2 regions of the Rhizobium sp. P43 genome follow, and region 1 is predicted to be linked to the other one. Evidence: predicted binding sites of a transcription regulator. Region 1 holds the regulator's gene; the other holds the start of a gene.
The links. The regulator PhoB, encoded in region 1, activates phosphate uptake and scavenging genes when phosphate is short. The targets are predictions, from matches to a motif close to TGTCATNNANCTGTCAT.
Positions count from the first base shown of each region.

Region 2: AC1PUL_RS06390 (UDP-2,3-diacylglucosamine diphosphatase) is a predicted target of PhoB. The motif match lies at 1,691-1,707, and genes of this name have one in related genera.

Region 1 covers NZ_CM161539.1:3,135,062-3,138,762, forward strand. Annotated here, with positions in the region: gene AC1PUL_RS15660 (acetylornithine transaminase) at 1-554, opposite strand, end outside; gene AC1PUL_RS15665 (GcrA family cell cycle regulator) at 999-1,535, shown strand; gene phoB (phosphate regulon transcriptional regulator PhoB) at 1,667-2,350, opposite strand; gene phoU (phosphate signaling complex protein PhoU) at 2,376-3,089, opposite strand; gene pstB (phosphate ABC transporter ATP-binding protein PstB) at 3,136-3,701, opposite strand, start outside.
Region 2 covers NZ_CM161539.1:1,290,190-1,293,890, forward strand. Annotated here, with positions in the region: gene AC1PUL_RS06385 (NADP-dependent malic enzyme) at 1-1,551, opposite strand, end outside; gene AC1PUL_RS06390 (UDP-2,3-diacylglucosamine diphosphatase) at 1,753-2,607, shown strand; gene AC1PUL_RS06395 (ABC transporter permease) at 2,762-3,701, shown strand, end outside.

The DNA of each region.
Region 1 (3,701 bases):
ACCGGCTCGACCAGGATTGCAGCGGTGGCATCGGTGATAGCTGCCTTGACGGCCTCAAGGTCACCAAACGGCACCTGATCAAAACCTGGCGCCTTCGGACCGAAGCCCTCAAGATACTTCTCCTGGCCGCCGGCGGCGATCGTCGCGATGGTGCGGCCATGGAAGGCGCCTTCCATCGTGATGATGTGGAACTTCTCCGGATGGCCTTTGGCAAAATGGTAACGGCGGGCGGTCTTAATCGCGCATTCAAGCGCTTCCGCGCCCGAATTGGTGAAGAAGACGCGATCGGCAAAGGTCACGTCGGTCAAACGCGTGGCCAAGGCTTCCTGCCCCGGCACTTCGTAAAGGTTGGAGAGATGCCAGACCTTGTCGGCCTGATCCTTCAAAGCGCCGACGACATGCGGATGGCCATGGCCAACAGATGTTACGGCGACACCGCCCGCGAAATCGAGATAGCGTTCGCCAGTTTCCGTCACCAGCCAGACGCCCTCGCCTCGCTCGAAACGCAGTGGCGCCCGATTGTAGGTCTGATAGAGCGGCGTAGCATTGGCCATGGCTTCACAATCCTTCTCGACATTCCGGCACCAGGTACGGAACAGCCCATGACAGGGCCTCGAAAAAATTAAAAATGCCGCCTTGCGGCGGCGTCGGCACTATCAGCATTTCGTCCTGGGATGTCAACGAATTCCGCAGGAATCGCAGGAGTAGTCGCCGAATCGGCCCACTCGCCTAAAGAGCGTGCGCGACAAGATTCCACCTGTTGCATACTTGACTCACTCGGGAAGCAAGTTGGGGAAAACCGGAAAATCGATTCCAGATGATTCCCGCGACTCTTGTCACGGAGTCGGCGTGCCTCTAGGTTAAATTTCATTAATAGATTGCATGCGGCGGAAGTGCTCACCGACAGTATCGAGGCGGTTATGTTTCGGATTCGTCCGAGGCATGGGTGATTGATTCTGCCATGACAGACGCGAGCGGCGGAGAGATATGGCATGAACGTGCAGTGGAGTGATGAGAGGGTCGAAAGACTGAAACGGCTGTGGGCCGAAGGCCTCAGCGCAAGCCAGATCGCTGCCCAGTTGGGCGGCGTTAGCCGTAATGCCGTGATCGGCAAGGTTCACCGTTTGAACCTTCCGGGCCGCGCCAAGGCCGGTGGCAGCACGTCTGCTGCACGGCCTGCCAAGCGCCCGGCGCAGACGCAGCGTCCCGCTGCGTTTCCGAACCGCCCGGCGGCCAACACGACGACACGCACAGTGGCCCGGGCATCCGGAGCGACGATGCTGAAGGAAGAAATCGAAGTCGAAGTCTACGAGGAAGTCGAAGTCCGTCGCCCGCTCAATGTGGTCGTACCGATTTCGCGTCGCCTGGCGCTGACCGAGCTCACCGAACGCACCTGCAAGTGGCCGATCGGCGATCCGATGAAGGACGACTTTCACTTCTGCGGCTGCGAAATCGCAGATAGCGCGCCTTACTGCACCTATCACGCGAAGCTCGCCTATCAGCCAGTGAGCGAACGTCGGAAGGCGGCACGCTGAGCAATCGAGCGGTCGCAAGATCAGGACTTCGATCAGGCCCTTCGGGGCCTGTTTTCGTTTGACATGATGCCAACAGAAAAGGCCGCGACAGATAACCGCGCGGCCTTGCATAATCACTTGTCAGGAAGCCGTCAGGCTTCCATGGAATAGCCCGCTCCGCGAACGGTGCGGATGACATCCTGCATGTTGGAGAAGTTCAGAGCCTTGCGCAGGCGACCGACATGCACGTCTACGGTGCGTTCATCGACATAGATGTCATGACCCCAGACGCCATCAAGAAGCTGCGAGCGTGAGAAGACACGGCCGGGCGATGCCATCAGGAACTCCAAGAGCCGGAACTCGGTCGGTCCAAGACGCACTTCGCGGCTCTTGCGATGCACGCGATGGGTCTCGCGATCGAGCTCGATATCGCCGCAACGCAGGACGCTGGACAAGACTTCCGGCTTGGCGCGACGGAGCATCGCCTTGACGCGGGCCATGAGTTCCGGGGTCGAGAACGGCTTGACAACATAGTCGTCGGCGCCGGTCGCCAGACCCCGAACGCGTTCGCTTTCTTCACCCCGCGCCGTCAGCATGATGATCGGCAGGCGCTCGGTCTCGGGCCGCACACGCAGACGGCGGCAGAGTTCAATGCCGGATACGCCCGGCAGCATCCAGTCGAGGATCAGGAGATCCGGAACACGCTCCTGAAGCCTGATCTCGGCCTCATCACCCCGAAGGATGGTCTCAACTTCATAGCCTTCGGCTTCCAGATTGTAACGGAGGAGGACCGACAGGGCCTCCTCGTCTTCAACTACGGCAATCTTCGGCTGCATCGATCATCAACCTCGCTGGCCACAATCACTCGGTGATCGCACCGACGGAAGAAGTCAGGTCTTCCTTCGGGCGTTCGCCTTCCGGCTGGGCGCCGGTGGTCATGTAGTAGATGGTCTCGGCGATGTTGGTCGCGTGGTCGCCGATGCGCTCGATATTCTTGGCGCAGAACAGCAGATGCGTGCAGCTTGTGATGTTGCGCGGATCTTCCATCATGTAGGTCAGGAGTTCGCGGAACAGCGAGGTGTAGATCGCGTCGATCTCCTCGTCGCGGTCACGGATGGACTTCGCCTTCTCGGCCGAGCGTGTCGTGTAGACATCGAGCACTTCCTTGAGCTGGGCGAGTGCAAGGTCGGATAGATGTTCGAGGCCACGCGCGAGCTTGCGCGGCACGCCGGTTGCCTGGATGGCCACAACGCGCTTGGAATTGCTCTTGCCGAGATCGCCGACACGCTCAAGATCGGCGGCGATGCGCAGCGCACCGATGATTTCGCGCAAATCCGATGCCACCGGCTGCCGCTTGGCAATGGTTATGACTGCCTTGTCGCCAATCTCGCGTTCCATGGCGTCCATGAGAACGTCGTCGGAGATCACCTTTTGAGCGAGCGCGGCATCAGAATTCACCAGAGCGCGCACGCTTTCGGCGACCATCTGTTCTGCCAGACCGCCCATTTCGGAGATGCGGCGCATCAGGAACTTCAGTTCCTCGTCGAAGGCCGAGTAGATGTGTGTGGAGCCCATTTGAAACGTCCTTGAAATTGAGTTCGACCGTTGATGACGTCAGGGCTCAACCGAAGCGGCCCATGATGTAATCCTGGGTGCGCTGGTCATCCGGGTTGGTGAACATCTTGTCGGTATCGTTCTCCTCGACGAGGTTGCCGAGGTGGAACATGGCGGTGCGCTGGGAGACGCGGGCGGCCTGCTGCATGGAGTGGGTCACGATGACGATGGTGAAGTTCTCGCGCAGCTCGTGGATCAGTTCTTCGACCTTGGCAGTCGCAATCGGGTCGAGCGCCGAGCAGGGCTCGTCCATGAGGATCACTTCAGGGCTGACTGCAACGGCACGCGCGATGCAGAGACGCTGCTGCTGACCACCGGACAGACCGGTGCCCGGGGATTCGAGACGATCTTTCACTTCGTTCCAAAGCCCGGCCTTCTGGAGTGCAATCGCAACGATCTCATCCAGTTCAGCCTTGTTGCGCGCCAAGCCATGGATACGGGGACCATAGGCAACGTTCTCGTAGATCGACTTCGGGAACGGATTCGGCTTCTGGAAGACCATCCCGACCTTGGCGCGCAGCTGCACCGGATCGACCTTAGCATCATAGATGTTTTCACTGTCGATCTGGATCA
Region 2 (3,701 bases), 1.8 Mb from region 1:
ATCGTCTTCCGGGTTCACCAGCTCGAAATCCGTGCCGGGGCGAATACGCAGGCCATAGCGCTTGAGACGCGTCTCGATGATCTGCGGACGGCCGATCAGGATTGGTTCGCCGATGCCATCCTCCAGCAGGACCTGGGCGGCGCGCAGCACGCGCTCGTCTTCGCCTTCGGAGAAGATCACACGCTTCTTCGCGGCGGTCTTCGCTGCTGCAAAGATCGGCTTCATAACGAAGCCGGAGCGGAAGACGAAACGGTTCAGTTGGTCGAGATAGGTATCGAAGTCTGTGATCGGTCGACGCGCCACGCCGCTATCGGCTGCGGCCTTGGCGACCGCCGGAGCGATGCGCAGGATGAGGCGCGGATCAAAGGGTGAAGGAATGAGGTAGTCCGGTCCAAAGGTCGGCGTTTCGCCGGTATAGGCTTTCGCAGCGACTTCCGAGACTTCCTCGCGGGCCAGCGCTGCAATCGCGCGCACGGCCGCCATCTTCATCTCTTCGTTGATCGTCGTTGCGCCGCAGTCCAGCGCGCCGCGGAAGATGTACGGGAAGCAGAGAACGTTGTTGACCTGGTTCGGGAAGTCCGATCTTCCGGTGCAGATCATGGCGTCCGGACGGGCGGCGCGTGCCTCTTCCGGCATGATTTCCGGCTTCGGATTGGCGAGCGCCATGATCAACGGCTTCGGTGCCATGCGGGCCAGCAGTTCTGGCTTGAGGACGCCGGCGGCCGACAGACCGAGGAAGACGTCTGCATCGTCGATGGTTTCAGACAACGACCGCTTGTCGGTCTCCTGGGAGTAGATTTCCTTCCAGGGGTCCATAAGCTCGTTGCGGCCCTTGTAGACGAGCCCTTCGATGTCGTGGACCCAGATGTTCTCGCGCTTTGCACCCAGGATCACGAGCAGGTTGAGGCAGGCCAGCGCTGCAGCACCGGCGCCTGAGGCGACGATCTTGACGTTTTCTATGGCCTTTCCGGCCAGTTCCAGACCGTTGAGGATTGCGGCTGCCACAATGATCGCGGTGCCGTGCTGGTCGTCATGAAAGACCGGAATGTTCATCTTGGCGCGCAGCTGGTCTTCCACCTGGAAGCATTCGGGCGCCTTGATGTCTTCGAGATTGATGCCGCCGAATGTGGGTTCCAGCGCCGAAATGGTCGAGACCATCTGATCGACAGTTGGGGCCTCGATTTCAATGTCGAACACATCGATGCCCGCAAACTTCTTGAACAGAACGGCCTTGCCTTCCATGACGGGCTTGGAGGCGAGCGGTCCGATATTGCCGAGCCCGAGAACGGCCGTCCCGTTGGAGATGACGGCGACCAGGTTGGAGCGCGCCGTATAGTCGTCGGCGGCAGCCGGATCGTCCTTGATGGCGAGACAGGGGGCGGCGACGCCCGGGGAATAGGCGAGTGCCAGATCGCGCTGGTTGCCAAGCGGTTTGGTGGCCTGGATTTCCAGTTTCCCGGGACGAGGATAGCGGTGATAGAAAAGCGCCTGTTCGTCGAGATCGGCAGTCGGGTTGGCTACTTGCGGCTTGTTCTTGTCCTGAGAAGTCATTGGTTCACCGGCAATTCCTGTCTTCACACACTCCTTCACGTCATACACGAATTGGCTGCAAGTGGTAGACTTTAGTTCCGTGATCCCCGGTCTGCGCGGAATGCGTGCTGGAATGGGTCAATCGCCGCAAATCTTCCAATGTCATCTTCCTGAAACACGAGTCTGGTTTAGCGCTTGGCAGACAGCGAAAAGGATCGTGCCGTGGAAGACGCCAGCGAAACACGTCATTTCAGGACCCTGTTCATCTCGGACGTCCACCTCGGATCGAAGGCCGCCAAGACGGACTTCCTTCTCGATTTTTTGCGGACCCATGAAGCCGATACCATCATCCTGGTGGGCGACATCGTCGATGGCTGGCGTCTGAAGCGCAGCTGGTATTGGCCGCAGGCATGCAATGACGTGGTGCAGAAACTGCTGCGCAAAGCGCGCAAGGGGACCAGGATCATCTACATCCCCGGCAATCACGATGAATTCATGCGCGACTTCCCGGGCATCCATTTCGGTGGCATCGAGGTGGAGCCGCGCATCGTTCATGAGATGGCGGACGGCAAGAAGTATCTCGTGCTGCATGGCGACGAATTCGATGTCGTGGTCCGCAATGCCCGCTTGCTGGCCTATCTCGGCGACTGGGCCTATGACACGGCCATCGTCATCAATGTGATGCTTGCGGCCATCCGCCGTCGTCTCGGCATGCCCTATTGGTCCTTCTCCGCCTGGGCCAAGCTGCAGGTCAAGCATGCGGTCAATTTCATCGGCGAGTTTCAGCGGGTTGTGGCCGACGAGGCCCGCCGTGCCGAGGTGGATGGTGTCATCTGCGGGCATATCCACCATGCCGTGATGCAGGACATCGACGGGATCCATTACGTCAACACGGGCGACTGGGTGGAAAGCTGCACGGCCATCGCCGAACACCCGGATGGCCGGCTTGAGCTGATTTCCTGGGGGCACAAGGTCAGCGAAGCCCCGGCCGGCAAGCGGGCAGGCAAGCTGGTACCTATCCTTTTGCCGAAGCCGCTCGCGGAGCCGTCGCAGGACGATGGGATCCGCGCTGCCTGAACTCACGGTTTGTTGCAAAGCGGTCATGGCGCACGCCATTCGAGCAGGAAAACCCAATTTAGACTTTGCAAAGGATTTGTTCCCGGGCTCTGATGGTTATAGTGTGAAGCCATATGTCATGTGATTTGCGGATCCGGATCGTCCCGGCGCGCATATGGAAGTTGTCGCCACCTTGAGTCCGGTTGAGCCCGAAAACGCCCGTATCGAAATCGAGGATCAGCCGGACGGCAACGGTCGGCTGATCCGGCTTTCTGGCCGATGGAAAAACAATAGTCTCAGCGGAATGATCAAGTCTGCCGGCCCTTTGATCGAGGCCAGGGCCGTGGGCCATGAGCGCATCGATCTCGAAGGCGTTTCGGGAATGGACACCGCCGGAGCCTGGTTGATTCGTCGCTTCGTCACGGAACGTCGCGCAGGCGGTGGTACCGTTGAGATTGTCGGTGGAACCCCCGGTATGCGGGAGCTGATCGAGGCTCTGCCGGAACGCGTGACACCGCCCGAACAGCCGGTCGACCATCGCACTCTGTTCGAACGAATCTTCGAACCTGTCGGCCGTGTTACCGTCAATCTCTGGGCCGATATCGTCGCGATGATGTTCGTGCTCGGCTCTGCCGTCCGGGGAGCCCAGACGAAGCTCGGACGGGGTTCCGGCGTTTCGCCGGCTTCGGTCGTCAATCAGCTGGACCACATGGGCGTGCGCGCGGTGCCGATCATCGTGCTGATGTCCTTCCTCATCGGCGCGATCATTGCCCAGCAGGGGGCGTTTCAGCTGCGCTATTTCGGCGCTGAAGTTTTCGTCGTGGATCTCGTCGGCATCCTGCAGCTGCGCGAAATCGGCGTGCTGTTGACGGCGATCATGATCGCCGGTCGCTCGGGTAGTGCCATTACCGCAGAGATTGGCTCGATGAAGATGCGCGAGGAGATCGACGCGCTAAAGGTCATCGGCCTCAATCCGATCGGTGTGCTCGTCTTCCCGCGACTCGTGGCTTTGACCATCGCTCTGCCGTTGCTCACCATCGTTGCGAACTTCTCGGCGCTTTATGGCGCCGCCGTGGTGGCCTGGGCCTATTCTGGGATTACCTTCGACGTCTTCA